DNA from 4 places in the Rhodobacter sp. CZR27 genome. Region 4 is predicted to be linked to each of the others. Evidence: riboswitches for the same ligand, from Rfam matches in the RefSeq annotation. Region 4 holds a riboswitch; each other region holds the start of a gene.
What was found. Region 4 has a riboswitch for cobalamin ahead of CK951_RS17325 (energy-coupling factor ABC transporter permease). Riboswitches for the same ligand answer to the same signal wherever they lie in the genome.
Positions count from the first base shown of each region.

Region 1: it holds a riboswitch for cobalamin, as region 4 does, so the genes downstream of both, CK951_RS08495 (DUF1636 domain-containing protein) here and CK951_RS17325 (energy-coupling factor ABC transporter permease) in region 4, are expected to answer to the same signal.
Region 2: it holds a riboswitch for cobalamin, as region 4 does, so the genes downstream of both, bluB (5,6-dimethylbenzimidazole synthase) here and CK951_RS17325 (energy-coupling factor ABC transporter permease) in region 4, are expected to answer to the same signal.
Region 3: it holds a riboswitch for cobalamin, as region 4 does, so the genes downstream of both, CK951_RS13020 (hypothetical protein) here and CK951_RS17325 (energy-coupling factor ABC transporter permease) in region 4, are expected to answer to the same signal.

Region 1 covers NZ_CP023548.1:1,747,071-1,754,327, forward strand. The annotation lists gene cobN (cobaltochelatase subunit CobN) at 1-1,901, opposite strand, end outside; gene cobW (cobalamin biosynthesis protein CobW) at 1,905-2,942, opposite strand; gene CK951_RS08495 (DUF1636 domain-containing protein) at 2,939-3,298, opposite strand; cobalamin riboswitch at 3,398-3,590, opposite strand; gene CK951_RS08500 (NnrS family protein) at 3,707-4,930, shown strand; gene cobO (cob(I)yrinic acid a,c-diamide adenosyltransferase) at 4,930-5,535, shown strand; tRNA gene CK951_RS08510 (tRNA-Gln) at 5,597-5,671, opposite strand; tRNA gene CK951_RS08515 (tRNA-Gln) at 5,760-5,834, opposite strand; gene CK951_RS08520 (NAD(P)/FAD-dependent oxidoreductase) at 5,932-7,110, shown strand.
Region 2 covers NZ_CP023549.1:80,617-87,873, forward strand. The annotation lists gene CK951_RS16555 (sugar ABC transporter permease) at 1-46, shown strand, start outside; gene CK951_RS16560 (SDR family oxidoreductase) at 60-788, shown strand; gene CK951_RS16565 (FGGY-family carbohydrate kinase) at 816-2,450, shown strand; gene CK951_RS16570 (hypothetical protein) at 2,467-2,979, opposite strand; cobalamin riboswitch at 3,214-3,393, shown strand; gene bluB (5,6-dimethylbenzimidazole synthase) at 3,438-4,154, shown strand; gene CK951_RS16580 (hypothetical protein) at 4,215-4,826, opposite strand; gene CK951_RS16585 (Rrf2 family transcriptional regulator) at 4,988-5,470, shown strand; gene CK951_RS16590 (arylsulfotransferase family protein) at 6,236-7,257, shown strand, end outside.
Region 3 covers NZ_CP023548.1:2,667,721-2,674,977, forward strand. The annotation lists gene CK951_RS13000 (Ppx/GppA family phosphatase) at 1-309, shown strand, start outside; gene CK951_RS13005 (GNAT family N-acetyltransferase) at 458-937, shown strand; gene CK951_RS13010 (molecular chaperone DjiA) at 969-1,652, shown strand; gene CK951_RS13015 (endonuclease/exonuclease/phosphatase family protein) at 1,652-2,671, shown strand; cobalamin riboswitch at 2,706-2,909, shown strand; gene CK951_RS13020 (hypothetical protein) at 2,996-3,382, shown strand; gene CK951_RS13025 (propanediol utilization protein) at 3,382-4,227, shown strand; gene cobD (threonine-phosphate decarboxylase CobD) at 4,239-5,201, shown strand; gene pqqE (pyrroloquinoline quinone biosynthesis protein PqqE) at 5,248-6,390, opposite strand; gene pqqD (pyrroloquinoline quinone biosynthesis peptide chaperone PqqD) at 6,390-6,686, opposite strand; gene pqqC (pyrroloquinoline-quinone synthase PqqC) at 6,683-7,257, opposite strand, start outside.
Region 4 covers NZ_CP023549.1:240,683-247,939, reverse strand. The annotation lists gene CK951_RS17340 (SDR family NAD(P)-dependent oxidoreductase) at 1-606, opposite strand, end outside; gene CK951_RS17335 (acetyl-CoA C-acyltransferase) at 606-1,766, opposite strand; gene CK951_RS17330 (cobyrinate a,c-diamide synthase) at 1,974-3,299, opposite strand; gene CK951_RS17325 (energy-coupling factor ABC transporter permease) at 3,434-4,111, opposite strand; cobalamin riboswitch at 4,159-4,368, opposite strand; gene CK951_RS17320 (hypothetical protein) at 4,631-4,981, shown strand; gene CK951_RS17315 (response regulator transcription factor) at 5,093-5,752, shown strand; gene CK951_RS17310 (HAMP domain-containing sensor histidine kinase) at 5,749-7,065, shown strand; gene CK951_RS17305 (diacylglycerol kinase) at 7,047-7,257, opposite strand, start outside.

The DNA.
Region 1 (7,257 bases), on a different replicon from region 4:
AGATCAGCCTCCACCCCGGCGGCGCGGGCCTCGTCGCGGATCGCGGCGATCAGCCGGCCCCGGCGCGCGGGATCGAGGCCGTCGGCGGTCGAGTATTCGTCCAGCAGCCGCTCCAGCCGGTTGAGGCTGTCTGGCAGCGCGCTGTCCCTGAGCGGAGGCGGCAGGTGGCCAAGCGTCACCGCGCCAATGCGGCGGCGGGCCTGCGCGGCCTCGCCGGGGTCATTGACGATGAAGGGGTAGATCACGGGCAGCGCGCCGGTCAGTGCCTCGGGCCAGCAGGTGCCAGACAACGCGACGGCCTTTCCCGGCAGCCACTCCAGCGTGCCATGCGCGCCCATGTGGACCAGTGCGTGCAGGCCCTGCGCGTGCAGCCAGAGGTAGAAGGCGACATAGCCGTGCCGCGGCACGCGCGAGAGGTCGTGGTAGTCGGCGTCCCGCGCGCCGCTCTCGCCGCGCTCGGGCTGGAGCGCCACCAGCACCTTGCCGCGCCGGGTGGCAGCGAAGCGGAACGCCCCGTCGCGACAGGCCGGATCCTGCTCGGGATCGCCCCATATTTCACGAAGGGTGAATTGCATCGGCTCGGGCAGGGTGGCGAGAGCGGCGCGATACTCCGCGAGAGGCCAGACGAGGACCTCCGTGAGCAGGCTCTCCGTCACCGGTGCCGCAGGAGCGGTAGCGTAGCCCTCTGCGGCGAGCGTCGCCAGCAGAGCTTCGGCCGAGGCCGCGGCGTCCAGGCCCACCGCATGGGCGATCTGGTCCGGACGGCCGGGATAGGTGGAGAGCACGAGGGCCAGTCGCCGTTCAGCCGCCGGGGTCCGGCCCAGACGATGCCAAGCCGCAACGCGGTCGGCCACGGCGGCGATCCGCTCCCCGTCCGGGCGATGGGCAAACCGGGAATACTGCAGATCGGGATCACGCCGCCCAGGCGACTTGAAGCTGACGACGCCGGCGAGGATCCGGCCGTCGACTTCCGGCAGCACGACATGCATGGCGAGGTCGGCCGGCGACAGGCCGCGCTCGGCCTCAGCCCAGTCGCGGCGGCGCGCGGTGGAGAGCGCGACCTGGAACACCGGGCAGCCGGGACCGTCGAGCGGCGAACCGGCGGCGGCTTTCGCCGAGAAGGCCGTGGCGTTCACGATCGCCACCGGCGTGAAGACCGCAAGCTGGGCCGAGATCCAATCCGCCGCGCCCGGCGCCTTGAGCGAGGGGGCAAAGAGGCCGCAGGCGCTGAACCCCCGTTCGCGAAGCGCGAAAATCAGGGCATCGATGGGCGCGGTATCGGCGGCGGTCAGGTAGCTGCGGTAGAAGGTGACGACAACGCCCCCCGGCTCGGGCTGAGGGATCACGCCCCGCTCGGGGTCGTACCAGCCGCAGTCGGGGACGCGCTTGTCGCCCATGACCGGCCCGGCATAAAGTCCCGCCGCCAGCGCCAGTTGCGCAAGCGCCGCCTGCGCCGCGACCGCCCCTCCGGCATCGCAGAGCGCCGAAAGCCGCCGCAGCGTCGAGACCGGCAGCGTCGAGACCGCATCCAGCGCCGGATCCTCGCGCCCGTCCGCCGGCAGCACCGCGAGCGCGATGCCTCGGCGGCGGCAGAGGTCCTGCACCTCGGCCAGACCGTAGCTCCAGTAGCTCTCGCCGCCGATCAGCCGGATCAGGATCGCCTTGGCATGGGCCAGCACCGTCTCGGCATAGGTGTCGATCGACAGGGGATGCCGCAACGCCACGAGGTTCAGCAGGCGCAGCGAGGGCAGGCCGCCCTTCGACCGGTGCCAGCCCGCCGCGAAAGCCCCGAGGTCGCTGTCGGAGAACGACAGCACCACCAGATCCGCCGGCGTCTGGCCCGGATCGAAGGGTGTTGCGGTCTCCTCGAGCCCGTGGCTTTCGCGGAAGACGACGTGCATGGCTCAGGCGACCCGCGCGAGCAGATCCTGACGGATCGCGGCCTCGTCAATGTCGGCACGCTCGGCGATCACCACGAGGCGCGAGAGCCGCTCGCCCGGCCACGGCCGGTCATACTGGTGGCGCACCCGCTCGCCCACCGCCTGCACCAGCAGCCGCATCGGCTTTCCGGCCACCGCGACGTGGCCCTTGACGCGCAGGACGTTGCGCTCACGCGCGAGCGCCCGGATGGCGGCGGCCAGTGCCTCGGGATCGGAGATCTCGGGCAGGTCGATCACTGTCGAGGCGAAATCGTCATGCTCGTGGTCGTCCGCGCCGTCATGGTGCGAGGGGCGGGCGGCCAGATCATCCTCGGCCGCGGCGCCGATCCCGAGGATCACCTGCGGATCGACCGTGCCCTCGGTCACTGCGAGAATCGGAACCGGGCGCGGCGCTTCGGCCTCGACCACGGCGCGGGCGGCCGCTAGGCCCGCCTCGCCGGCAAGGTCGGCCTTGGTCAGGAGCACGATGTCGGCGCAGGCGAGTTGATCCTCGAAAACCTCGGACAGCGGCGTCTCGTGATCGGCGCCTTCGGCCATGGCCTGCGCGGCCACCGCGTCGGCGTCGGGGGCGAAGCGGCCCGCGGCGACGGCCTCGGCATCGGCCAGCGCGATCACCCCGTCCACCGTGATGCGCGAGCGGATGGCCGGCCAGTCGAAGGCCTTGAGCAGGGGTTTGGGCAGCGCAAGGCCCGAGGTCTCGATCAGGATGTGGTCGGGGCGGCGGGGCAGGGCCATCAGCGCTTCGATGGTGGGGATGAACTCGTCGGCGACGGTGCAGCAGAGGCAGCCGTTCGCAAGCTCCACGATCGCCTCGTCCGGGCAGCTCTCGTCGGCGCAGGCGCGGATCAGGTCGCCGTCCACGCCCACGGTGCCGAACTCGTTGACCAGAACGGCCAGCCGGCGCCCGCCCGCGTTCTGCATCAGGTGGCGTATCAGCGTGGTCTTTCCGGCGCCGAGAAAGCCGGTGATCACCGTGACGGGGATCTTCGCAAGGTCGGTCATGGGGTCTCTCCGATCGGGGGAATGCGGGCAAGCGACTGCTTGCGGAAGATCTCGGGCCGCTCGCGCCAGGGCACGATCCCGTCGGGGGCGGCGGCATAGGCCTCGGCCCCGGCGACGATCTCGGCTGCGTGGTCCCGGTCGAGCCGGCCGTAGACGTAGGTCCAGCGGCCGGGGGCCGAGAGCGCCACGGCGCAGCCCTGCGCGCAGGCCGAGAGGCATTCGACCGGCGCGACCCGCACGCCGTCCGGGGCTGCCGCGGCGAGGGCCGCGTGGAGGAGCGCGCCCGGAACGGGCTCCCCCTCGGCGACGGGGCGTCCGGCGCGGCAGGTGGTGCAGACGTGAAGCGTCACGGTCATTGGCCGTCCCTCGTGCGGGGGCATCGGGGGCGGCATCCAGGGAATGGGGCGCGACGACAAGAGGCGCCCTGGTCCACCGGCCGCGGAACACCCCGTCCGCCCGTAAGTCTCAGCGCGGGCAGGTCTCCCGGCTTGCGGATCCAGGGCCTGCGGCCCAGCGGGCGCCCGCCTTCCCGACCCCGGGGCCAGTGGCTTGGGCGACCTTTCCGGTCACGGTCGCGGGGGCGGCTGCCTTCTCGGCATTCCCTCTTCGCCTGTCATGATGACAGGAACCAGCGCGGGCGGAGTGGTGGGCCAAAGCGGCGCCCGTGTCAAGAAGCTCGCCCGTCCCGCGCGGGCGTGCCGCGGCCGGGCTTCACAAACCGGATGCGAGCAGGCAGAAGGAAGGCCGCTCGACGGGAGACTCCGATGGCCGCCGTATCCTCGATCTGGCTTGCCCCGCATCGGCCGCTGTTTCTGGCGGCGGGGTTGTGGGCGCTGGTCGCGCTGGTCTGGTGGCACTGGGGCGGCTCGATGGGCCTTTCAACGCCGGTCCTTGGCACCTCGGGCCTCTGGCACGGGCACGAGATGCTGTTCGGCCTCGGTTCGGCGGCGGTGGGGGGCTACTTCCTGACCGCCTCGATGAGCTGGCGCGGCGCGGACCCGCTGAGCGGGCGGCCCCTGATGGCCCTCGTGGCGCTCTGGCTGCTCGGGCGGGTGGCCCTGCTGGCCGAGGGGCTGTGGCCCGGCCTGCCACTGTGGCTGCTCCAGCCGGCGGCGCTGGGCTACTTTCTCTTGCTCGGCGCCCTGCTTGCGCGCGAGGCGGTCGCGGCACGGCGCTGGCCGAAGCTCGGCTTCGCCGCCGGCATCTTCGCCTTCGGGCTGGCCGAGACGCTTTACCTTCGCGCGGCGGTCACCGAGGCGATGCCCGACAGCGCGACAATGGTCCGCGTGGGCTGGATGTTCTTCGCGATCAAGATCTCGATCATCGGCGGGCGGATGGTGCCGGCCTTCACGCTGAACTGGCTGCGGCAGGCCGGGCTGACGGTGGCCGATCCCGCGCCGCGCCCGGCGCTCGGCTGGGCGGCGCTCGGGCTGCTCTGGTCGGCTCTGGCGCTGACCTTCGCCGGGGAAGAAACCGTCTCGGCACTGGCGCTGATCGCGGCGGGCATCCTGCAGGGCATCCGTCTTGCCGGCTGGCGGGGCAGGGACGCGCGGGGCAACCTGTTGCTCCTGCTGCTGCATGCCACCTTCGGCTGGCTCGCGGCCGGGCTGGTGCTGGTGGGCCTCGCGCGGCTCGGCCTGCTGCCGCTGGCGGAGATGGACGCGCTTCATGCGCTGACCATGGGCGCCATGTCGGGCATGATCCTGTCGCTTGCCGCCCGCGCGGCGGCGCCCCGCGACGGCGGGCCGCTGCGGGCGCGGCCGACGATGGTCGCGGCCTTCGCCCTGATCTGGAGCGCCGCGCTGCTGCGGCTGGCGGCACCGCTGGCACCTTCGGCCGATGTCGTCACGCTGGCCGCGGCGCTCTGGTGCCTTGGCTGGCTGTCCTTCCTTGCGGGTTACCTGCCGACCGTGCTCGGCCCGGTGGCACGCCCCGTCTTCTCCGGCCCCCGCGCCCAGACCCAACTTGTCAGGATCGAGATACGCTGATGGACGACGCTACCCGCCACGCCGAGAAGAAGGCCCGCATCAAGGCCGCCCGCGACCGGATGATGGCGGAAAAGTCCGGCGAGAAAGGCCTGATCATCGTCCATACCGGGCCGGGCAAGGGCAAGTCCTCCTCGGGCTTCGGGATGATCTTGCGCTGCATCGCGCATGGCATGCCCTGCGCCGTCGTGCAGTTCATCAAGGGCGCCTGGGACACCGGCGAGCGTCGTCTGCTGACCGGCGCGTTCGGCGGGCTCTGCCAGTTCCACGCCATGGGCGAGGGCTTCACCTGGGAGACGCAGGACCGCGGGCGCGACATCGCCGCCGCCCGCGCCGGCTGGGAGAAGGCGAAGGAGCTGATCCGCGATCCTGCGATCCGCATGGTCCTGCTGGACGAGATCAACATCGCGCTGCGCTACGACTATCTGGACCTGGCCGAGGTGCTGGCCTTCCTGCGCGACGAGAAGCCGCCGATGACCCATGTCGTCCTTACGGGGCGCAACGCGAAGCCCGAACTGATCGAGGCGGCCGATCTGGTCACCGAGATGGTCGCGGTGAAGCATCCGTTCCGCGCCGGGATCAAGGGCCAGCCGGGGGTGGAGTTCTGACGGCGCCGCAAGGGCGCGCATGCAGCCGCGGCGGGCAGGTTGCTGTATCGACTGAGGAAAGTGGCTGGGGCGGCTGGATTCGAACCAACGAATGGCGGTACCAAAAACCGCTGCCTTACCGCTTGGCGACGCCCCAACTGTGCGGCCGATATCTAGCAAAGGCGCCCCCGAGCCGCAAGAGCGCAGTCGTCACCGGAACCGATGCTGCCATCGCTTCCGGCAAGTGGCTGGGGCGGCTGGATTCGAACCAACGAATGGCGGTACCAAAAACCGCTGCCTTACCGCTTGGCGACGCCCCAACTGCGGCGGTGTTTAGCGAAGCCTCCGGACCTCTGCAAGGGGCAGTCCGCAGATTTCTGGCATTGCCGCGATATTGGCCGCAAGCTATGGAAGCGCATGGAAAAAACCGACGTCGTGATCCTGGGGGCAGGGGCCGCCGGCATGTTCTGCGCCATCGAGGCGGGCCGCCGGGGCCGCCGCGTGCTGGTGATCGACCATGCCCGCGCGCCGGGCGAGAAGATCCGCATCTCGGGCGGCGGGCGCTGCAATTTCACCAACCGCGGCATCGCGCCCGACCGTTTCCTGTCGCGGAACCCGCGCTTTGCACTCTCGGCGCTGAAGCGCTTCACGCAGTGGGATTTCATCGCCCGTCTCGACGCCGAGGGAATCGCCTGGCACGAGAAGACGCTGGGGCAGCTGTTCTGCGACGGCTCCGCCACGCAGATCGTGGACATGCTGGTGCGGCAGATGCGCGAGGCCGGGGTGACGCTCTGGCTGTCCACCGAGCCGGGCGAGGTGCGCCGGGACGGCGGGGGCTTCGTCGTCGACACCTCGCGAGGGGCGGTCTCGGCCGCCTCGGTCGTCGTGGCCACCGGAGGGAAATCCATCCCGAAGATGGGCGCGAGCGGCTACGGCTATCGCCTGGCCGAAAGCTTCGGCCTGCCGGTGGTCGAGACACGGCCGGGCCTCGTCCCGCTGACCTTCGCGACGCAGGAGCTGGACCTGCTGAAGCCGCTGGCGGGCATTGCCGTGCCGGCCCGCGTCTCGGCGGGCGGGGCGGCCTTCGACGAGGCCGTGCTGTTCACGCATCGCGGCCTGTCGGGTCCGGCGATTCTCCAGATCAGTTCCTACTGGCGCGAGGGGATGCCGGTCACCCTGCGGCTCGCTCCGGGCAGCGAGGTGCTGCAGATGCTGCGACGCGGCCGCGACGAGCAGGCCCGGAGCGCGGTCCGCACGGTGCTGGCGCAGATCCTGCCGGAGCGCCTCGCACGGCATCTGGAGGGCCGGGCCGGGATCGAGGGGCCGCTGGGCGCGCAGTCGAATGCCACGCTGGACAGGCTCGCCAGCCTCGTCGGCGCCTGGGAGCTTCGGCCGGTCGGCACCGAAGGCTACCGCACCGCCGAGGTCACGCTGGGCGGCGTGGACACCGATCATCTCGACGCCCGGACCCTGCAGGCCCGCAGCATCCCGGGGCTGCATTTCATCGGCGAGGCGGTGGACGTCACCGGCTGGCTCGGCGGCTACAACTTCCAGTGGGCGTGGTCATCGGGCTGGGCAGCCGGTCAGGTGGTCTGAGGGTGTTCGGGCGGGTGGCCGGGCTGGCCCGTGCCCCGCGCAGGTGCAGGTGCAGGGAAGCGAAGGTCGCCATCCGGCACAGTCGGCTGGTGTGTGCGCGATCATCTTATAAGGTTTCGAATGCGACACTCGGAACTGTGTGTGTGG
Region 2 (7,257 bases), 160 kb from region 4:
TGACTCGCTTGCCCGCCAGAGCCGGGTCAGCCACGGACGCGCCTGAAGGAAGGACCAACATGGGAAACATCATGGACGGAAAGGTCGCCGCCATCACCGGCGCGGCCTCCGGCATCGGGCTGGAGTGCGCGCGGACACTGGTGGCGGAAGGCGCGACGGTGGTGCTGATCGACCGCGCCGAGGAGCGGCTGCGCGCGCTCTGCGCCGAGATCGGCCCGCGCGCCCTTCCGCTGGTGGTCGATCTGCTCGACGGGCCGCAGGTCTCGGGGATGCTGCCGCGGATCCTTGAGCTGGCGGGCTCGCTCGACATCTTCCACGCCAATGCCGGCGCCTATATCGGCGGGCCGGTGGCCGAGGGCGACCCGGATGCCTGGGACCGGATGCTGAACCTGAACATCAACGCGGCCTTCCGCTCGGTCCACGCCGTCCTGCCCTACATGATCGAGCGCAAGACCGGCGACATCCTGTTCACCAGCTCGGTCGCCGGTGTCGTCCCGGTGGTGTGGGAGCCGATCTACACAGCCTCGAAGTTCGCGGTTCAGGCCTTCGTCCACTCGACCCGCCGGCAGGTCGCGCCGCACGGGGTGCGCGTCGGCTCGGTCCTGCCCGGCCCGGTGGTGACCGCGCTCCTCGACGACTGGCCGAAGGCCAAGATGGAGGAGGCGCTGGCCAACGGCTCGCTCATGCAGCCGAAGGAGGTGGCCGAGGCGGTGCTCTTCATGCTGTCGCGCCCGCGCGGCGTGGTGGTCCGCGACCTCGTCATCCTGCCCAACAGCGTCGATCTTTGACGCGCCGCCCTTTCGCGGAGGTATTCCATGACCCCTGAGACTTCCCGACCGGCCGCCGCAGCGGACCGGGTTCTCCTCGGCATCGACGTCGGCACGGGCAGTGCGCGCGCGGGCCTCTTCGACCTCACGGGCCGGATGGTCGCCTCGGCGAAATGCGACATCGGCCTTTGGCGCGAGGCCGGCCACATCGTCGAGCAGTCCGGCAACGAGATCTGGCGCGCCGTCTGCACCGCCACCCGCGCCGCGCTGGCCGAGGCCGGCCTTGCGCCCGAGGCGGTGGCAGGCGTCGGCTTCGACGCCACCTGCTCGCTGGTGGTCGTGGGTGAAGGCGGGGCGCCCCTGCCCGTCGGTCCCAGCGAGGACGCCGAGCGCAACATCATCGTCTGGATGGATCACCGCGCCGTCGATCAGGCCGAGCGGATCAATGCGATGGGCCATCCGGTGCTGCGCTATGTCGGCGGGCGCATCTCGCCCGAGATGGAGACGCCGAAACTTCTGTGGTTGCGTGAACATCGGCCTGCAATCTTCGATGCGGCATGGCAATTCTTCGACCTGGCCGATTACCTTGGCTGGCGGGCGACGGGGGATCTGGCGCGCTCGACCTGCACCGTTACCTGCAAGTGGACGTATCTTGCGCATGAACGCCGCTGGGATCCGGACTATTTCCGGCAGGTGGGTCTGGGCGTGCTGGCCGACGAGGAGTTCTCGCGCATCGGAGCGCGTGTGGTGGAGCCGGGAACGCCGCTCGGCACCGGGCTCACGCCGCAGGCCGCGGCGGACCTGGGTCTTGTCACCGGCACGCCGGTCGGCGCGGGGCTGATCGACGCCCATGCCGGCGGCATCGGAACGGTGGGCGCCGAGGGCACGCCCGAGCGCGACCTCGCCTATGTCTTCGGCACCTCCTCCTGCACGATGACCACGACGCGCGAGCCGGTGTTCGTTCCCGGCGTCTGGGGCCCCTACCAGTCGGCCATGGTCCCCGGCATGTGGCTGAACGAGGGCGGCCAGTCCGCCGCGGGCGCCGCTATCGAGCAACTGCTGTCGTTCCATCCCGCCGCGGCAGAGGCTGCGCGGGCGGCAAGGGCGGCCGGCCAGCCGTTGCCGGTCTTCCTCGCGACGCAGGCGGCGGAGGGGCTCGAGTCGCTCTCGCATGTCGTCACCCGCGCAGCAGGGCTGCACGTCGTGCCCGAGTTCCTCGGCAACCGCGCGCCCTTCGCGGATCCCCACGCCCGCGCCGTGATCGCGGGCCTCGGGATGGAGCGGGACCTGGAAAGCCTCGTCGCGCTCTACGTGGCGGGGATCTGCGGCATCGCACATGGCCTGCGCCAGATCCTCGAGACGCAGGAGAAGGCAGGCGCCGGCATCGAGCGCATCGCGATCAGCGGCGGGGCGGGACAGCTTGACGTTGTGCGCCAGCTGATCGCCGACGTGACCGGAAAGCCAGTGGTCGCGAGCGCCGAGGCCGAACCGGTGCTGCTCGGCTCGGCGATCCTTGGTGCGGTGGCCGCCGGGCTGGCACCCGACATGAGGGTCGCCATGCAGCGCATGTCGCGGACGGCTCAGGTCTACGAGCCGGTCGGCGGCGAGCTTGCGGCCCTGCACGACCGCCGGCATGCGGCCTTTCTGGCGCTTCAGGCCGCGGCGCGGGCGGCCCGGGACTAGGCTCGCGGGCGGCGCCTCAGCCGCCCATCGCCTCGCCTTCGGGCCAGGGACCGTCGAGCGGCGCGATCCGGTAGACCACGTCCTTGCGCAGGAACGGCCCCGCCGCCTGCACCCGCGAGAAGGCGGGAATCGGGATCAGGCGCAGGCCGCCCTCGGGCATCGGCAGACCCGATCCGAGCAGGCGGTAGATGCCGAGGTCGATCAGGTCCAGTCGCAGCGAATCCTGCCCGGGCAGGAACAGCACGAGATGCAGTTCGCGCTCGGCCGTGGGCGCGATGGTGATCGTCATCCGGTCCATCGGCAGCGTCGCGGGCGCATCGGCGGCCAGACAGACCTGCGCGCGGTAGCGGGCCAGGCCCTCGGCCAGATAGGCGGCCAGCCGGAGGGCCACGGTCTGGGCCGGTGGCACCTCATCCTCGGTCAGCCAATGCGCGGGCGGCGGGGGCACCATCGGATGCGGGGGCTGCGGCCTCCCACCTCCGGGCATCCCGGGCCGGGGGTGCAGGTCTGTCACGGCCTCACTCTGCATCACGAACCCTCGTCACTCTGGCAGCCGGGCGCATGGCGGGATCGCCCGCCCGGACTATAGCCCCTCAGAGATCGCTGTTGCAGGGGGTGGCGCCAAGATCTTCGGGCATTTCGCCGCAGGCGATGCAGGAAGGCGGCAGGCTTTGCCCATCAATTCGGCGCCCGGTCCGCGCGACCGGCCAAGCCGCGGTCAGCCGCGCAACGTCAGCGGATTGCCTTCGCCGGTCCGATCTGATCTGCCTTTCTTCCGCCGGGTGCCGCCGAGAGGCGGAGAATCGGGAAGCCGGTGTAATTCCGGCGCGGGCCCGCCGCTGTGACGGGGATGCCGCAGGCACCATGCCACCGGGCAACCGGGAAGGCGCTTGTGGGCAGGTGAACCGAAGCCAGAAGACCGGCCCGGCGAAGAAGTTCCTGCCGCGTGGACGGCGGCGGGATCGTCATGCGAAAGGCCCGGACATCATGCCGCCCTCTTCTTCCGACCCCACCGCCGGGGTTCAACCCCTTCCCGCCCGCCGCTTCGGCGATGCCGAGCGGCAGGCGCTCTACGACATCATCGCCGAGCGCCGCGACGTGCGCGACGAGTTCCTGCCCGATCCGATCGATCCTGCGATGTTGCGCCGGGTGCTCGAGGCCGCGCATCTCGCGCCCTCGGTCGGCTTCATGCAGCCCTGGAACTTCATCCTGATCCGCGATGCCGAGCGTCGCGCGGCCGTGCACGCGGCCTTCCTGCGCGCCAATGCCGAGGCCGCGGAACTTTTCCCCACCGAAAAGCGCGACACCTACCGGTCGCTGAAGCTGGAGGGGATCCGCAAGGCGCCGCTGAACATCGTCGTCACCTGCGACCGCGACCGCTGCGGCCCGGTGGTGCTGGGCCGGACGCACAACGCCGAGATGGATCTCTATTCCACGGTCTGCGCGGTGCAGAACCTGTGGCTGGCCGCCCGCGCCGAAGGCCTCGGCGTCGGCTGGGTCAGCATCTACCGCGAGGAGGAGTTGCGCAGCCTGCTGAACATCCCCGAGCGGGTGCGCATCGTGGCCTATCTCTGCATCGGCCATGTGGACCGCTTCTACACCGCGCCCGAGCTTGCGCTGAAGGGGTGGCGCCAGCGGCTCGATCTGGACGCGCTGCTGATGGACGAAGGCTGGGACGACGCGAAGGCCGGCAGCCTCGGCTGACGGCCGCGACCGGAGCGGGCGGGCGCCGCCCGCTCCGGTTGGCTGCGCGCTTCCTCCCGGTCACTCCGGCGCGGCCCCGGGCAACCAGCCGCGGCGGAGCAGCGCGACGATCGGGGCGGGCGTGAGAACATCGACCTCCGGCGGCACGGGCGACCTGCGGCGCGTGTAGCCGTCGAAGGACCAGTCGAACAGGCTGTCGTTCCAGACGAGCACCGGCCTGCCTGCGGCTGCGAAGATCGTGCCCTCGGGAAGCTCCCCCGGCCGGGCCGCGAAGGTGATCTTGACCCCGTTCCGGCCGATCCGTGCCTGATGGAGTTGGCGGTCGATGGTCTGCGGCAGCGACCGGCCCGGTTCGGCGTCGCCATGAACGGCACACCAGGCCGCGCAGAAGTCCCGGTAGCGGTCGCGCCGGCACTCGCCGCAGGGACGGTGGCCAGCGGCAAATGCCGTGGCCTCGTCGAGAAAGAACAGCTGTGTGTAGGCCCCGGGCGCCATGACCTGTTGCTTGCGGCCGCGGAAGTCGAGGCGGCAGGTCACCCAGCTCCGGTGGGCGTGGGTGCGCCGGATGCCTCCGGTCGGGTCGTGCAGGATGCCGCGGTTCCCCATGAGGCTGCCGCGAGCGGCCACCGCCTGCAGCCCGCCGAAGGGATCGACCCGGTTCTGCCGATGCATGCCGCCCTCCGCATCCCGCCCTCGCCAGTCAACCGCAGCGGCCCCGGGCGATCAAGACCCGGCGCCGGAGCCGCGTGGTGGTTCGCGCGAAAAGCCAATGCCTGCACGGCGTTCAGGTCGTGCCGCTTGCCTTGAGGGGGATGCGTCTCTAGGCTGGTCCGATGATCACGCAAAAGATGAAATACGCGCTGAAGGCGCTGATGGTGCTGGCCGAGGAGCGAGCCGGCGAGCGCCGCCCCCTGCGGATCGAGGATATCGCTGCAAGATCCGGCACGCCCAAGCGCTTTCTCGAGCACATCCTGCTCGACATCCGCAATGCGGGCTTCATCGCCAGCATGCGGGGCCGGGCGGGCGGCTACATGCTGATCAAGGATCCTGCCAGAATTCCGCTGAGCGATCTGCTGCGCATGATCGACGGACCGATCGCCCCGTTGCCCTGCCTCTCGCGCCGGTCCTACCAGCCCTGCGACGATTGCAAGGACGAGGCTTCGTGCCGGATCCGCAAGCTTTTCGCCGAGGTGTTCTGGTCCTACCTCGTGCTGATCGACTCGCTGACGCTTGCGGATCTGGTCGGCACACCGGCTGCGGCGGAGCAGTTGCTCTCGGCCCCCACTTCCGCCGCTTCCAGCGCCAGCCCCGAGTGAGCGCAGGCTGCCGCTCACGCTAAGCGCCGTCTGCTTGCCGGCTCAGTCGGCGCGCCGTCGATGGCCAGTCCCAGCCCTGCGACACCGGGCGGAACTGGCATGAGCGGGATGCTCCTCCCCGCTTCCGGTTCCCATGGAACCTGAAGAACGGTCGGCAACAGGCTGTATCGCCATCATTAACATGGGGTCCACCCCGCTTCTTCTGCCGTTGTGTGATCCGCTTCTCCTGACCAAGGGCCCGACGTAGACCTTCTCCGTTGCTTGCACCGATTACAGCCGCCGCGGGCATTGCGCCGACCGCGCTGCAGTTCGGAAAGCCCGCCGAGATCCGCGCCCGCCCCAGAACCGAGTTCGTCCGAAAGTTCATCACCTCATGATCGGCGCATGAACGCCTGACCGGGCAAGGCTGAGCCGCGGATGGGAAAAAATCGCGGCGGCCGGGGAACTCCCGGCCGCCGGACGCTGTTGCCCAGCGGTGCCCGCGAAACGGCTGGCACGGGACCACCGCCGCCGGCACGAGCGGACAGGGCCGGGGCGAATTCACCCAGCCCCAGCCTGCGTATTGCCACGCGAACTCTCACAGCGAGAAGATGCCGAGGGCAATGCCTTCCCGTTTCAGGAAAATCACCCCGCCATCCCCTAAAGCTATCTCTGGTTGTTTGACAGCAACCGGAGGTTTTGTTTAGCTTGGACGAAATAATTCTTCTCACACGTGCCACTTGGGGCGAGGCCGAGCCGCTTTCGCCTCGGGACAGGATTTGAGCAATGGATCGAACCGTACCGCTTTGGCTTGTGCTGTTTCTGGTTCTCGTGTGGCTTCTTCTCACGGTGGCATTCGGCTGGGCGGTGAAGGCCACCGTCTACGGCAGCGACAGCGCGGGTGCGGCGGGGCGGGCCGCCGTCGCCATCGCCTCGTTTCCGACGACGACCAAGGATGTGCTGCTCCAACTCGCCAGCCAGGCGCGGGGCGAATATGAGGACGAGGCGCTCGGCCTGCCGCGCGATCCGGGCATCGACACCACCGGTTTCGTGCCCATCGACTCCGGCCCCGATCTCGACATCCCCGGCCTACTGGTCCGCGCCGACCACGACCGGATGGTGCCCGGCCGGCGGCTGATCGCGGGCGCCTTCGAGATCAACGGCGAGATCCGCAACGCGGCGCTCCTGCTCTCGCCCGACCTGAAGGTCGAGCGCAGCTGGATGCTGGACGAGATCGCCGTGGGCGGACAGGAGCCGCGCGAGACCGCGCGCAAGTTCGTCCACGGGGTCGAGATCCTGCGCGACGGCTCGCTGATCTTCACCTTCGACGGCAGCATCTCGCTGCAGCGCTTCGACGCCTGCGGCGGACGGCTCTGGACGACGCCGGGGAACTTCCACCATTCGGTCGCGCAGCACGAGGAGGCGGGCACCGTCTGGACCTTCAGCGACTGGACCGTGCTGGCCGAGGTCTCGGTCGAGGACGGCCGCGTGCTGCGCCAGATCGCGGTCGAGGACATCATCGCACGCAACCCGATGATCGACATCCTCGGGCTTCGGATCTACGACGAGAACGATCCGGATCAGAACCAGCGGAACGTCACGGGCGAGTGGCTTTACGATCCGTTTCACTTCAACGATGCCGAGCCGCTGCCGGCCGCACTGGCCGCGGCCTTCCCGGGCTTCGAGGCCGGCGACCTGCTCATCAGCGCCCGATCGCTCAACCTGGTCTTCGTGCTCGACCCCGACACGCTGCAGATCAAGTGGTGGCGGGTGGGCGCGACGCAGCGCCAGCACGATCCCGACTGGCT
Region 3 (7,257 bases), on a different replicon from region 4:
GGGCTGGCGCTGCTGCACCGCTACAAGAACTCGCGCGCCGGTTCTCGGCTGGAACCGCTGTTCCGGCTGCTGACCGAGGATCAGATGCTCGAGGCCGAAGTGCTGGGCAAGGCGATGCGCTTCGGGTCGATGTTCAGCATCGAGGATCCCAGCGCGGCCGGCAGCCTCAAGTTCATGCCGAAGAAGAAGGTGCTGGAACTGTCCCTGACGCCCGAGGGCGCGGGACTTTATGGCGAGGTGGCACAGGCGCGCTTCAAGTCGCTCGCCAATGCGCTGCACGCGACGCCGGTGGTCCGGACAGCGACGTGATGCCGTCGGGTCGCACCGTGCCGTCCATGCCGGAACCAGAGCCCCGCCCGGGTCCGGCTCCGACGCCTCCGCTGGCCGCGCGTCGCCGGTCGTCCGGGCACCGGCGCCCCACCCGGCTTCCGATCCCTGCCCGAGAGTGCCTTCCCGAATGATCCGTCAAGCCACCGAAGCCGACGCCCCCGCCCTGCTGGCGATCTGGAATCCGATCATCCGCGACACGCTGGTGACCTTCAACTCGGCCGAGAAGACCGTGGGTGAGCTTTGCGCGATGATCGCCGAGCGTCCGGCCTTCCTCGTGGCGCAGGACGAGGGCGGTGCGCCACTGGGCTTTGCGACCTATTCCCAGTTTCGCGGCGGCATCGGATACCGCCACACGATGGAGCACACGATCATCCTCGGGCCTGCGGCACGGGGTCGCGGCGTCGGGCGCACGCTGATGGTCGCGCTCGAGGCGCATGCCCGGGCAGGCGGAGCGCACTCGCTGTTCGCGGGCGTCAGCGCGGCCAATCCCGAAGGCCGCGCCTTCCACGCGGCGCTCGGCTACGTCGAGACGGCCATCCTGCCGCAGGTGGGTTTCAAGTTCGGCCGGTGGCTCGACCTCGTCCTGATGCAGAAATTCCTCTCCTGACAGTCCCCGGCGGGGCGGCTATGCTCCGCCCATGTCGATCTGGACCCGCATCACCGCCGCCGTCTCGGCCCTTGCCTCCGGCGAGGGGCTCTGGGGCGTGCTCGACCGGCTGCGCACCCCGCCCGAGCGGTCGGTGGCCTTCACCATCGCCGTGATCGCGCTGGGGGCGAAGATGGCCAAGGCCGACGGGCAGGTCACGCGCAACGAGGTGGCGGCCTTCCGCCAGATCTTCGCCATCCCGCCGGCCGAGGAGGCGAACGCGGCCCGCGTCTTCAACCTTGCCCGTCAGGACGTGGCCGGCTTCGACGCCTATGCCCGCAAGATCAAGGCGATGTTCCGCGACGACGACCGCATCCTCGTGGACCTGCTGGAAGGGCTGTTCCACGTCTCGGTCGCCGACGGCAGGTATCACCCGCGCGAGGATCTGTTCCTCGCCGAGGTTGCCCGGATCTTCGGGCTGGGCGACCGCTGCTTCCGGGCGCTGCGCGCACGCTTCGTGCCCGACGTGCCGCGCGATCCCTATGACGTTCTGGGCGTCGAGCCCGACGCGCCGATCGAGGACATCCGTCTGGCGTGGAAGCAGGCGGTGCGTGACTGCCACCCCGACCGGATGATCGCCCGCGGCGTGCCGGAAGAGGCGGTGAAGCTTGCCGAGCGACGGCTGATCGACATCAACCGCGCCTGGGAGGAGATCAGCGCCCGGCAGGCCGCCTGATGGCCGCGCCCCTGCGCATCGCCACCTACAACGTCGAGTGGTTCAACTCGCTTTTCGACGACCGCGGCCGGCTCCTGCCCGACAACGAGCTTTCCGGCCGCTTCGAGGTCACGCGGCGCAACCAGATCGAGTCGCTCGGCATCGTGTTCAGCGCGCTCGATGCCGATGCGATCATGGTGATCGAAGCGCCGAACCAGGGCTCGCGCCGCTCGACGGTGAAGGCGCTCGAGACCTTCGCGCGCACCTTCGAGCTGAAGGCCTCGCGCGTGGCGATGGGATTTGCGAACCCGACCGAGCAGGAGATCGCGCTGCTCTACAATCCCGACCGGATCGAGGCGCGCCACGATCCGCAGGAAAGCGCCAAGGCGCCGCGGTTCGACGAGGTGTTCCGCTTCGACATCGACGTGGACGCGGCCCCCGAGGCGATCCGGTTCTCGAAGCCGCCGCTGGAGCTGGCGGTTCGCGCGGACGGCCATGCGCTGCGGCTGATCGGCGTCCACGTCAAGTCGAAGGCACCGCGCAACAGCCGCACGCCCGCCGAGACCGTCCGCATCGCGATCGAGAACCGCCGCCAGCAGCTGGCGGAATGCGTCTGGCTGCGCCGCCGGGTGGCTGCCCATCTTGCCCACGGCCAGAGCCTGATCGTGATGGGCGACTTCAACGACGGCCCCGGGCTGGACGAATACGAGCAGTTGTTCGGCCACTCGGGGATCGAGATCGTGATGGGTCTGGATGACGAGCCGAAGTCGCGCCTGCACGAGCCGCATGCCCGGATGGCGCTGACGCAGAAGGTGGGGATCTCGCCGAGTTCGGCCCGGTTCTGGCTGGCGCCGCAGCAGCAGTTCTTCGAGGCGCTGCTCGACTTCATCATGGTCTCGCCCGATCTGGCGGCCAGGAACCCGCGCTGGCGCATCTGGCACCCGCTGAACGACCCCAACTGCCTGAAGATCCCCGAGCTGCAGGAGGCCCTGCTGGCGGCGTCGGATCATTTCCCGGTCACGCTCGACATCGAGCTGTGACCCGCCGCGGGGCCTTGCGCGCCCGGCGGGAAAGGCGGATGCTGCGCGGGACGGTCCCGGGGTTTTCCCCCGGGCGAAGAGGGAATGCGGTGCGGGCTCGGCCCAACTCCGCGACTGCCCCCGCAACTGTAGGCGGCGAGCGCGCCCCATGATGCCCACTGGCCTCGGACAGGCCGGGAAGGGCGGGGCAAGCGAAGACCCGCGAGTCAGGAGACCTGCCGTCGGAAGAGCTGTGGAAACCGGGCGGGGTGTCCCGGGCGCAGGGTGCAGGCGTTCCGGTGCCTTCCCCCTTCGCCTGCCCGTCCAGAAGGCGCGGAGGGCGCAATGATCGTGACGCGGAACGGCCGGACCTACAGCTCGACGCTGTGCCGGCACCTGAACCAGCCCTGCAGGCAGGGGCTTGCCATGATGGAACATCTGGCACAATCGGTCGGACAGGCAGGCGGCGCGATCCAGCCCGGGTTCGAGATGCAGGGCTGCGTCCGGCTCGAGGGCTGCAGCCGGCCCTGCACCGCCCTGTTCCGGGTCACCTCGGCCGAGCTTCATCTGTTCTGCGATCTCGAACCCTCGGACTGGTCGCCGGATCTGCTGCGGCTGGCCGACCTGCTGACCGGGACCGGCAAGGCCGGCTGGCCCGCCCGCCCCATGGCCGAGCCCGCGGCGCTGGTCGTCGCCTCGGCCGCCGAGGCGCCGGGGCTGGCGCTGCACTGATGCCCGAGACGACCGGCGGGATCGCGACCTGCGACGCAGGCCACCGGCAGGTTCGGGTAGCGGGCCACCTGGGAGAGTTCCTGCAGGGCCGGCTCGGCCCGGCGGGGCCGCTGGCCCTGATCACCCTGCCCTGCCCGCCGCTGGCGGCCGAGGCGGTGCGACAGCCCGGCCGGCTCGCGCTGCACCAGCCGGCCGCGCGGGTGCTGTCGCTTCCCCTGCTGCGCCGGCTGCTGGTCTCGGCCGGTGCCGCGCCGACCGGGCGCTTCCGGCTGACGCTTGGGCTGCCTCCGGGCGGGGGCGCCGGGGCCTCGACCGCCGCGAGGGTCGCCGTGCTGCGGGCGGCGGGGATCGGCGATCCCGCCACCCTCGCCCGGGCCTGCCTCGCCTCCGAAGGCGCCAGCGATCCGCTGATGTTCGACCGGCCCGAGCGCCTGCTATGGGCCTCGCGCGAGGGGCGGGTGCTTGCCACGCTGCCGCCGCTGCCGCGGATGGAGATCCTCGGCGGGTTTCTCGGCCCTGCGTGCCGCACCGACCCCACCGACCTGCGCTTTCCCGACGTCTCGGACCTTGTGGAACGCTGGCCGGGCGCGGACCTTCCGACGCTGGCGGGCCTCGCCTCGGCCGCCGCCGGGCGGTGCCTCGCGCTGCGCGGCCCGGCAGACGATCCCACGGCGGCGCTTGCCCAGCGGCTGGGCGCGACGGGCTGGGCCATCGGCCATACCGGCCCGGCCCGCGCCCTGATCTTCGCGCCGGGCACCGTGCCGATCCGCGCCGAAGAGACGTTGCAGGCAGCGGGCTTTTCCCGCATCACCCGTTTCCGGATCGGCGGGCCGTCCCTCGCCTGAGGAGACCTGCAATGCGCGATCACGGCGGCAATCTGGATGCGGCGGCGGCCCGGTTCGGCGGCCGGGTGGACGACTGGCTGGACCTATCGACCGGGATCAACCGCCGCCCCTATCCGATGCCTGCCCTGCCCCCGCGCGCGCTGACCGCGCTGCCCGATGCCGCGGCCCTTGCCGGGCTCGAGTCCGCCGCGCGCGCCGCCTATCGCACGCAGGCGCCGATGCTCTCCGTCGCGGGCGCGCAGGCGGCGATCCAGCTGGTGCCGCGGCTGGCGCCGCCCGGCCTCGCCCGTGTGCTGGCACCGACCTACAACGAACATGCGGCGAGCCTGCGCGCGGCGGGTTGGCGGGTCGAGGAGGTGGGGCATGCGGAGGCCCTCGCCGGAGCCCACCTCGCCGTGGTGGTGAACCCGAACAACCCCGACGGCCGGCAGCACAGCCCCGAAACCCTGCGCGCGTTGCTGCCCCTCGTGGGTCGCCTGCTGGTCGACGAAAGCTTCGGCGATCCGGTGCCGGAGCTGTCGCTGGCGCCCGAGGCGGGTGTTCCCGGCCTGCTGGTGCTGCGTTCGTTCGGCAAGTTCTACGGGCTGGCCGGGCTGCGCCTCGGCTTCGTGCTGGGCGCGGCAGAGGACATCGGTGCGCTGGCGTCCATGGCTGGCCCCTGGTCCGTGTCCGGACCGGCCATTGCCGCCGGCACGGCGGCGCTGGCGGATCGGGCGTGGGCCGAGGCCACCACCGCCCGCCTCGCGGCAGAGACGGAGCGGCTGGACAGACTTGCGCAACGCGCGGGCTGGTCTGTGGAAGGCGGCGCGCACCTCTTCCGGCTCTACTCCACACCCGATGCGGCCCAAGCGCAGGACCGCCTCGCCCGCGCCCGGATCTGGAGCCGGATCTTCCCGTGGTCGGACCTCCTGATCCGCCTGGGCCTGCCGGGAGAGGAGCCGGAGTGGCAGCGACTGGAAGCCGCGCTCGCCTGACGTGCCGCCCTTGGCGCCCCGAGACCGCCGACGAACCGCGCGGCTCTTACGCTTCCGGAGTGCCGCCCGAGAAGTTGCGATAGAGGAACCGCCCGGAGCCCGCCGCCGCCTCGCCATCCGCCAGCGCGAAGATCCGCGCGTGCAGCGGCGACTTCGCACAGGCGGGATCCGTCGCCGCCGCATCGCCTGCCAGTGCGAAGGCTTGGCAGCGACAGCCGCCGAAGTCCTCCTCGGCATGGATGCAGCTTCGGCAGGGCTCCTGCATCCAGGCCGTGCCGCGGTAGCGGTTCAGCGCCTCGGACCGGTGCCAGATCTCGGCCAGCGGCGCGTCGCGCACCGAATCGAAGCGCAGCCCGGTGATCGTCTCGGCCGCGTGGCAGGGCAGCACCTTGCCCGAGGGCGAGATGTTGAAGAACTGCCGCCCCCAGCCACCCATGCAGGTCTTCGGCCGCACGGCGTAATAGTCCGGGATCACGTAGTCGATCGACAGGACCCCCGCGAGCCGCTCGCGCGCCTCATCGACGATCCGCGTCGCCTCGTCGAGCTGCGCGACCGAGGGCATCAGCGCGGCCCGGTTCTTCAGCGCCCAGCCGTAATACTGCACATGCGCCACCTCGAGCCGCTGCGCCCCCATCGCGACGGCCATGTCGAGGATCGCGGGCAGTTCGTCCAGGTTCTGCCGGTGCATCACCGCGTTGAGCGTGAGCGCCAGCCCCGCCTCGCGCACCCATTCCGCCGCCTGCAGCTTCTTCGCGTGGCCGCCACGGTAGCCGCCGACGCGATCCGCGAGCGCGGGCGTCGCGCCCTGCAGGCTGATCTGGACATGGGCGAGGCCCGCATCGGCCAGCTCCGCCACCTTCTCGCGCGTCAGCATCACCGCCGAGGTGATGAGGTTGGAGTAAAGCCCCACGGCTTCCGCATGGGCGACCAGCGCCACCAGATCCTTGCGCACCAGCGGCTCGCCGCCCGAGAAGTGGATCTGCAGGACGCCCAGCTCGGCCAGTTCCGTCATCACCCGCTGCCACTCCGCGGTGGACAGCTCGCGGCTTGCCGCCTCCAGCTCGACCGGGTTCGAGCAATAGGGGCATTGCAGCGGGCAGCGGTGGGTCAGCTCGGCCAGCACCGCCATCGGGATGTCGTGGTCCGAGCGGGCGGCCGGTGCGGGGGCGGTGAAGGCTGCATCGTCCATCAGGCGGCCTCGCGCTCGATCAGGAAACCGCGGTCAGCCAGATCCTGCAGCAGCGCCAGCACCTCGCGCGCGATCACGCCGGGCTCGGCGGTATATTTCGCTTCAAGCTCGGCCGTCAGGCCGGCGATCGACTTCCGTCCGTCGCAATGCTGCAGCACCTCGACGCAGATGTCGTCGGGCGTCATCACCTTCTCGGGCACCAGCAGCACCCAGCGCCCGCGCGCGCTGTCCAGGCGCAGCTTCGCGTGGCGGGCCAGCATGACGCGGCTGTCGGGGCCAAGGATACGGCGGCTCATCGCATCTCCTCCGGCACGAAGGCGCCGGGCGGGATGTGACCCAGCACATAGGCATGGTGCAGCGCGTCGAGTTGCACCCACAGCACCTGCGTCTTGAAGATCAGCGCGTTGCAGACCGCCTCGCGCTGCTCGGGCGTCCGCGCATGCTCGCGGACGTAGCGCAGGGCGAAATCCGCATCGCGCGGTGCCTGCGTCAGGCGGCGCTGGAAATAGGCCATCACGGTGGGGTTCACGAAGTCGTAGTGCGACAGCATCCCCGAGATCCGCTCGCGATGGATGTTCGGCGCAAAGAGTTCGGTCAGGCACGAGGCGATGGCCTCGAGCGGGCTCTGATCCCGCACGAAATGCACATAGGCGTCCACGGCGAAGCGGGTGGCGGGCAGGATGCCCTCGGTCGATTCGACATAGGCGCGATCAAGGCCCAGCGCATCGGTCAGGATCAGCCAGCGGTCGATGCCGCCCTCGCCCGTCTCCGAGCCGTCGTGATCCTCCAGCCGGTGGCGCCATTCCACCCGCGTCGCGCGGTCGCGGAAGCGCGAGATCACGACCGCGTCCTTCACCGGGATCGAGC
Region 4 (7,257 bases):
CTGCGGCAGGCCCTTCAGCATCGCCGTCTCGAAGATGCCCGGGGCGATGGCGCAGACCCGGATGCCGAGCGGCGCCAGTTCGCGCGCCGCGGGCAGGGTGAGGCCGACGATCCCGCCCTTGGAGGCGGCATAGGCGGTCTGGCCGATCTGGCCCTCCCACGCCGCAATCGAGGCCGTGTTGATCGCGACGCCCCGTTCGCCGGTCTCGAGCGGCTCCAGATCGGCCGCGGCCGCCGCGAACAGCCGCAAGAGGTTGAAGCTTCCGATCAGGTTCACCTCGACCGTGCGGCGGAACTCGTCCAGCGGCATGACGCCCGCCTTGCCGAGGATCTTCCGGGCCGGCGCGACGCCCGCGCAGTTCACGAGGATCCGCGCCGGCCCGTGACGGTCCGCCGCCTCGTAGACCGCCGCCTCGGCGCTCTCGGCCGAAGCGACATCGCATTTCACTGCAAACCCGCCGATCCCGGCCGCCACCGCCTGCGCCGCGTCGAAGTTGAAATCCAGCAGCGTTACCCGCGCGCCTTCGGCCGCCAGCGCCCGCGCCGTCGCCTCGCCCAGCCCCGAGCCTGCCCCGGTGACCAGCGCCGCCTGTCCCTCGATCCGCATCAGAGAAGCTCCACCGCGACCGCCGTCGCCTCGCCCCCGCCGATGCAGAGCGAGGCCACGCCGCGCTTCAGCCCGCGGTCGCGCAGCGCCGAGATCAGGGTGACGATGATCCGCGCGCCCGAGCAGCCGATCGGATGGCCAAGCGCGCAGGCGCCGCCGTTCACGTTCACCCGGTCGTGCGGCAGGTCCAGATCGCGCATCGCGGCCATGGCGACCACGGCGAAGGCCTCGTTGATCTCGTAAAGGTCCACGTCGCCGGCCTGCCAGCCCAACCGGTCCAGAAGCTTGCGGATCGCGAAGATCGGCGCTGTGGTGAAGAGGCTGGGCGCCTGCGCGTGGCTCGCATGCCCCCGGATCACCGCGAGCGGCGCGAGGCCGCGCGCCTCGGCCACCCCCATCCGTGTGACGACCAGCGCCGCCGCCCCGTCCGAGATCGAGGAGCTGTTGGCCGCCGTTACCGTGCCGCCCTCGCGGAAGGCGGGCTTCAGCTGGGGGATCTTCTCGGGCCGCGCGCGACCCGGTGCCTCGTCATGCGCCACGCCGGCGAGCGCCACGACCTCGGCGGCGAAACGGCCCTCGGCGATGGCCGACTGCGCTCGCGAGAGCGATTCCAGCGCATAGGCATCCTGCGCCTCGCGGGTGAACTGGTAGGCCTCGGCGCAATCCTCGGCGAAGGTGCCCATCGCGCGGCCCTTGTCATAGGCGTCCTCCAGCCCGTCGAGGAACATGTGGTCGAGCACCCGCCCGTGGCCGATGCGGTAGCCGCCGCGCGCCTTGTCGAGCAGGTAGGGCGCGTTCGACATGCTCTCCATGCCGCCCGCGACCACGATGTCGACGCTGCCGGCGCGGATCGCGTCATGGGCCAGCATCGTGGCCTTCATCCCGGAGCCGCAGACCTTGTTCAGCGTCGAGCAGGGCACGGCCTCGGGCAGGCCCGCGCCGATGGCCGCCTGCCGTGCCGGGGCCTGACCAAGGCCCGCGGGCAGCACGCAGCCCATCACCACCTCGTCCACCGCCTGCGGCACAAGGCCCGCACGGGTAAGCGCGGCCGAAATGGCGGCCGCGCCAAGATCCACCGCGCTCATCCCCTTCAGCGCCCCCTGGAACGCGCCCATCGGCGTCCGCGCCGCGCCCGCGATCACGATCGGTTCCGTTGTCATCAAGCCCTCCCCTTCCTGCTGACCGGGCGGAAGCCTAATGCAGCCGCGTGCCGCGACGAAACCGGAAAGGCGGCCCGCCGCCGCCGCGTGCCGTAACGTCCAGGCCGGTGCGAAGGGCCGCGGCATGCCGGAGCGCCGGCCTCCCGCGCTGTGGCCCGCATCCGGCGGGCGGGGCAGGGCCGCGATTCCCCGGCGTCGGCGGAAGACCTAGGCCGCCGGTTCCGGCGCGATCAGGTGAAAGAAGCTGCCGGTCACCGTGCCGCGGCGCGAGCCGGTTTCGGGCACCGTCTCGCCTTCCGCGTTGGTCACCCGGGCCAGCGGCTCGTCCGGCTGGGCGAGGATTGACGAATAGTGGAACTCGTGGCCGCGCAGTCGCGCGCCGGCGGCATGGCCCGGCACCGGAGCCAGCAGCTCGGCACAGCGGTAGCCGAGATGCAGCCGCCGCCGCTCGAAGCTGGTGACGAGGCCGAGCAGCCCGGTCATCGAATGCCGGACGCCGGCCGCATCCACCAGCGCCTCGCCCAGCACCATGTAGCCGCCGCATTCGCCGTGAACGGGCCCGGTTTCCGCGTGACGCCGAAGGCCCGCGCGGAACCGTGCCGCCGTGGCAAGCCGGCCGGCGTGCAGTTCGGGATAGCCGCCCGGCAGCCAGACCAGATCGGCCTCCGGCGGCGCCTCGTCGGCCAGCGGCGAGAAGGGCAGGATCTCGGCCCCGGCGCGGCGCCAGCCTTCCAGCAGATGCGGATAGGTGAAGGAAAAGGCCGCATCCGAGGCCAGGGCGATGCGCTGCGCGGGCGGCCCCGGCAGCGGTCCCGGCGCCGTCGTTGTCGTGGAGCGGGCCGCGGCACGGATCGCCGCAAGATCGGCGTGATCGCGCAGGAGCGCGGCAAAGCGCAGGATGGCGCCCTCGAGGTCGGGATGTTCGCCCGCCTGGACCAGTCCCAGGTGACGCTCGGGCAGCGCGAGGTCACGGCGGCGGGGCAGGGCGCCCAGCACCGGCAGGCCGAGCCGCTCCATCTCGCGCCGGATCATCACCTCGTGCCGCGCCGAGGCGATGTTGTTGAGGATCACGCCCGCGAAGGGCGGCGCGTCGGGATGGCGCGCGAAGCCGAGCGCGGTCGCCGCGGCCGATTGCGCCTGACCGGCCGCATCCAGCACCAGCACCACCGGCCAGCCGAAGCGGGCCGCGATCTCGGCCGCCGCGCCGCGCCCGGTGACACCCGGCGCCGAAGTGCCGTCATAAAGGCCCATCGAGCCCTCGGCGAGGGCCAGATCCGCGCCTGCCGCCTCGGCGGCCAGGCCCGCCAGAAGCGCCGGCGACATCGCCCAGCCGTCGAGGTTGAACGAGGGGCGTCCCGCCGCCACGCGATGGAAGGCGGGGTCGATGTAGTCGGGTCCGTTCTTGAAGGGCTGCACGCCCAGGCCTTCGTCTCGGAAGGCGCGCAGAAGCCCCAGCGTCACCGTAGTCTTGCCCGAGCCCGAGCCCGGAGCGCCGATCATCAGCCCCGGCGGCAGGGAGTGAGCTTCCAGCATCATGAAGTCTCCGTGCCGGGCCGAGGCAGGCGGGCCATCCGGTCGGTTGCGAGAAGGAGCGGCGGGGGTGGCGCGGGTCAATCCCCTGCGGGGAAGGGCGGGCGCGGCCCGGCGGCCGCGCCCGCGCCCCGGCGTCAGGCCGCCTGATGCAGGCGGGGCGTGAACAGGCCCGCCGGCATACGGCCGCGCGCAGCCTTGGCCGCCGCCAGCACCGCAAGGTCGGTCAGCGGCTCGATCAGGACGACCAGCATGTAGGCGCTGCCGAAGGTTGCGACCGAAGCCACGCTCGCGGCGCCGAAGCCCTGGCCGAGGAAGGCCCAGAAGGCGACCCAGGCCACCACGCCGCCCTGATAGGCGGTGGAAAGCGCCAGCGCCTGCCCGTAGTCGAGGTCCACATAGGGCCGGTGCGCCGGGATGATCCGGTCGGCCAGCGCCTTGACCGCGAAGAGCGGAACCAGAAGCGTCGTGATGTTCATGCCGAATTGCGGCAGGTCGAAGGGCGCGAAGAACAGCCCCTGCACGAGCAGGCCGGCGGTCAGGCCGAAGGCGGCCGGCGCCGCCCCGAGGATCAGGAACAGCGTCGAGCCGAGGATGAAGTGCACCTCGGACACGCCCACCGGGTAATGCGGCAGGATCTGGAAGAAGGTGAAGACGCAGGCCGCGGCGATGAGGCTGCGCACCGCGAGCGAGGCCAGGCCCTTCTCGCGGATGGTCTCGGCGGCAAGCTTCAGCGTGTAGCCTCCGGCCGTCACCGCGGTGGCATAGCCTACGGCGAGTTTTGCTCCGGTCACGAGACCGGGTTCGATATGCATGTGGTCCTCCTAGCCGTCATCCCCGACGGCGCATGGGGTGGGTCCGGTTGCCCGGCGAAAGCGACGGCAGGTCTCCTGACTCGCGGGTCACAGCCCTCCCCGAACCTTCCCGGCCATCGGCCAGTGGCGTCTTCGGAGGCGGCTCGCCGCTCACAGTTGCGGGGGCAGTCGCGGATTCGGGCTGTCACCCCCTCACCGCGTTCCCTTTTCATCCCTTGGCCTTGCGGCGGTCGGGAACCGTCAGGGCAGGGCGTGACAGATCGCGGCACCCGCGTCAACTTTCTGCATGTCGCGCGGCCGGAACCTGCCCCTCCTGTTGCGCAAGCACCCGCCCGGCGGGCGTTGCGCCGCGCGTCTGTCGCCGCCGCGCTTGCGCGGAGCGGTGGTGCGCCATCATCCCGCCTGCTGCATAGCGGGACTGCAGCCGCGCGCATGGACAGTGCTGCGCCGCAGCATTAGGTCCTTGCCGACACATGATCCGGCCGATCCGGCCGCCTCCCGTTCTGGACAGGTCCCGATATGAAAACGATTCTCTCCCTATCCCTCGCCGCGCTGACACTGGCCGCCGCCGCCTCGGCCGAAGAGGTCACGCTGACCGCGCCGCTGCAGGCGGGCAGCCTGCACACCGGCGCGCTCGACATGGCGGCCTATCGCACCGATCTGGCCGATGGCGGGATCGAGGTGACCGCGGCCTTCCGCGCCCGCTCGCCCTCGGCCGAGCCGCAGGTGGTGAAGATGCGGCTCGAGGATCGGGACTCCGTCCACTTCTCGCTGCCGTTCGAACAGCGCACCATCTACACCTTCGCCCGCACGGGCGGGACGGTGCGGATCTCGGCCGAGGCGCTGCCGATCACGCTGGCCTCGAAGTGAAAGCCGGCGCCCGGGCGCCCACGGGTCCCGGGCCGCGCGCCCCGCGCTTGACGCCTGCCCCCGCCGCACCGCATGGAAGATGCGGGCAGGGCAAGGGCCGGCGGAGATCCGATGCGCATCCTACTGGTAGAGGACGACGCGGGGCTGGGCGGGGCGATCCGCGACCAGCTTGCGGCCGAGGGCCATGCGGCCGATCTCGTGGCCTCGGTCGAGGATGCGCTTGCCTCGGTCGAGACGGCCAGCTTCGATCTCGTGCTGCTTGACCTGACCCTGCCCGACGGCAGCGGCATCGACTTCCTGCGCCGGCTCCGGGCGCGCGGGCTGGGGATGCCGGTGATCATCCTGACCGCGCGCGACCGCATTACCGAGCGGATCGAGGGCCTGAACGCCGGCGCCGACGACTACATGGTCAAGCCGTTCGACCTGTCCGAACTGTCGGCGCGCATCGGTGCCGTGGCTCGGCGCTATGCCGGCAACCCCAATCCGAGGCTGATGATCGGCCCGCTCGAGGTCGATGTCGCCGGGCGCAGCATCGAGGGACCCGATGGCCCGGTCGTCCTCAGCCATCGGGAATGGGCGATCCTGGACGCCCTGCTGCACCGGCCGAACTCGATCGTGTCCAAGGCGCAGCTCGAGGAGACGCTCTACAACTTCGATGCCGAGGTCGAGAGCAACACGATCGAGGTCTATGTCAGCCGGCTGCGCAAGAAGCTGGGCCGCGACCGGATCGAGACGCAGCGCGGGCTGGGCTACCGGCTGGTGCGGCGATGAGGCGGGCGCGCAGCCTGCGCCGCGACCTCGCGCTCAGCCTTTCGGCCGGCATCGTGCTGCTCTGGACGGCGGCGACGCTGCTGGCGATCCACTACATGCGCGAGGAACTGGACGAGCTGTTCGACAGTGCGCTGCAGGAGACGGCCGAGCGGCTGCTGCCGCTGGCGGTGGCCGGCGACCGTCTGGCCAGCGCGGTGGAGCCCGAGCCGGTCGCGCGCGCGGGTGATCACGAGGAAGGCCTGACCTTCGTCATCCGCGACGCCTCCGGCACCACGGTGCTCTGGTCGCAGGGGGCCTCGGCCGTTACCTTCGCGGACCCCTTGCCGCCGGGGTTCCGGACCGGACCGGACCACCGGATCTATTCGGCCCAGGATGCCAGCGGCCAGTGGACGATCGAGATTGCGGAGCCGCTGGAGAACCGCCGCGAGGCGGTGGAGGAGACGCTGATCGCCTTCGTGGTGCCGCTCCTGCTGATCCTGCCCATCACCCTTGCGCTGGTGGCCTGGCGCACCCGCGTGGGTCTGGCCCGGTTGCGCGACCTCTCGCGCGAGGTGCAGGGGCGGGACGAGACCGACCTGCGCCCGCTCGGCACAAGGTCGCTCCAGGTCGAGTTGCTGCCGATCCGGGACGCCGTGGATCGCCTGATGGCGCGCCTTGGCCGCGCCCTCGATGCCGAACGCAGCTTCACCGCCAATGCGGCGCACGAGTTGCGCACGCCCGTCGCAGCCGCCCTTGCCCAGACCCAGCGGCTGGTGGCCGAGGCGCCCGAGTCGCTTCGGCCCCGGGCCGAGGGGCTGGAGGCCGAACTTAAGCGTCTGGCGCGGCTTTCCGAAAAGCTGCTGCAGCTCTCCCGCGCCGAGGGGGCGGGGGTGCTGGCGCCCGAGGCGAGGGATCTTGCCCCCCTGCTCCACATGGTGGTCGAGGACTTCCGCCACGCACCCGAGGGGTGGCGGATCCGCCTCGAGGCAGGCCCGCTCGTCTCGCATCTCGATCCGGACGCCTTCGCGATCCTCGCGCGCAACCTGATCGAGAATGCTCTGGCCCATGGCGACGGGCCGGTGGAGGTGACGCTGGGTCCCGACGGCCTTGCCGTCACCAACGACTGCCGCCCGATCCCGGCCGGGATTCTGTCACGGCTGGCGACCCGGTTCGAGCGCGGCCGGACCCACGGCAAGGGGTCCGGGCTGGGCCTTGCCATCGCCAGCGGCATCGTGAACGGCGCGGGCTGGCAGCTGCGCCTTGCCTCGCCCGTTCCGGGGCGCGACGGGGGATTTCAGGCGCGGGCCGTTCCGCCTCAGGACAGCACGGCATAGCCGAGGAAGACCAGGTTCGCCGCGATCAGGCAGAGCACGGCCAGCGAGCCCAGGTCCTTGGCATCCCGCGCGAATTCGGCCCAGCCGGGCGACAGATGATCGACGATCACCTCGATCGCGGTGTTCAGCGCCTCGACCGCGACGAGCATCAGGAAGAGGAGCACGGCCACGACGATCTCGCCCGGCCCGGCG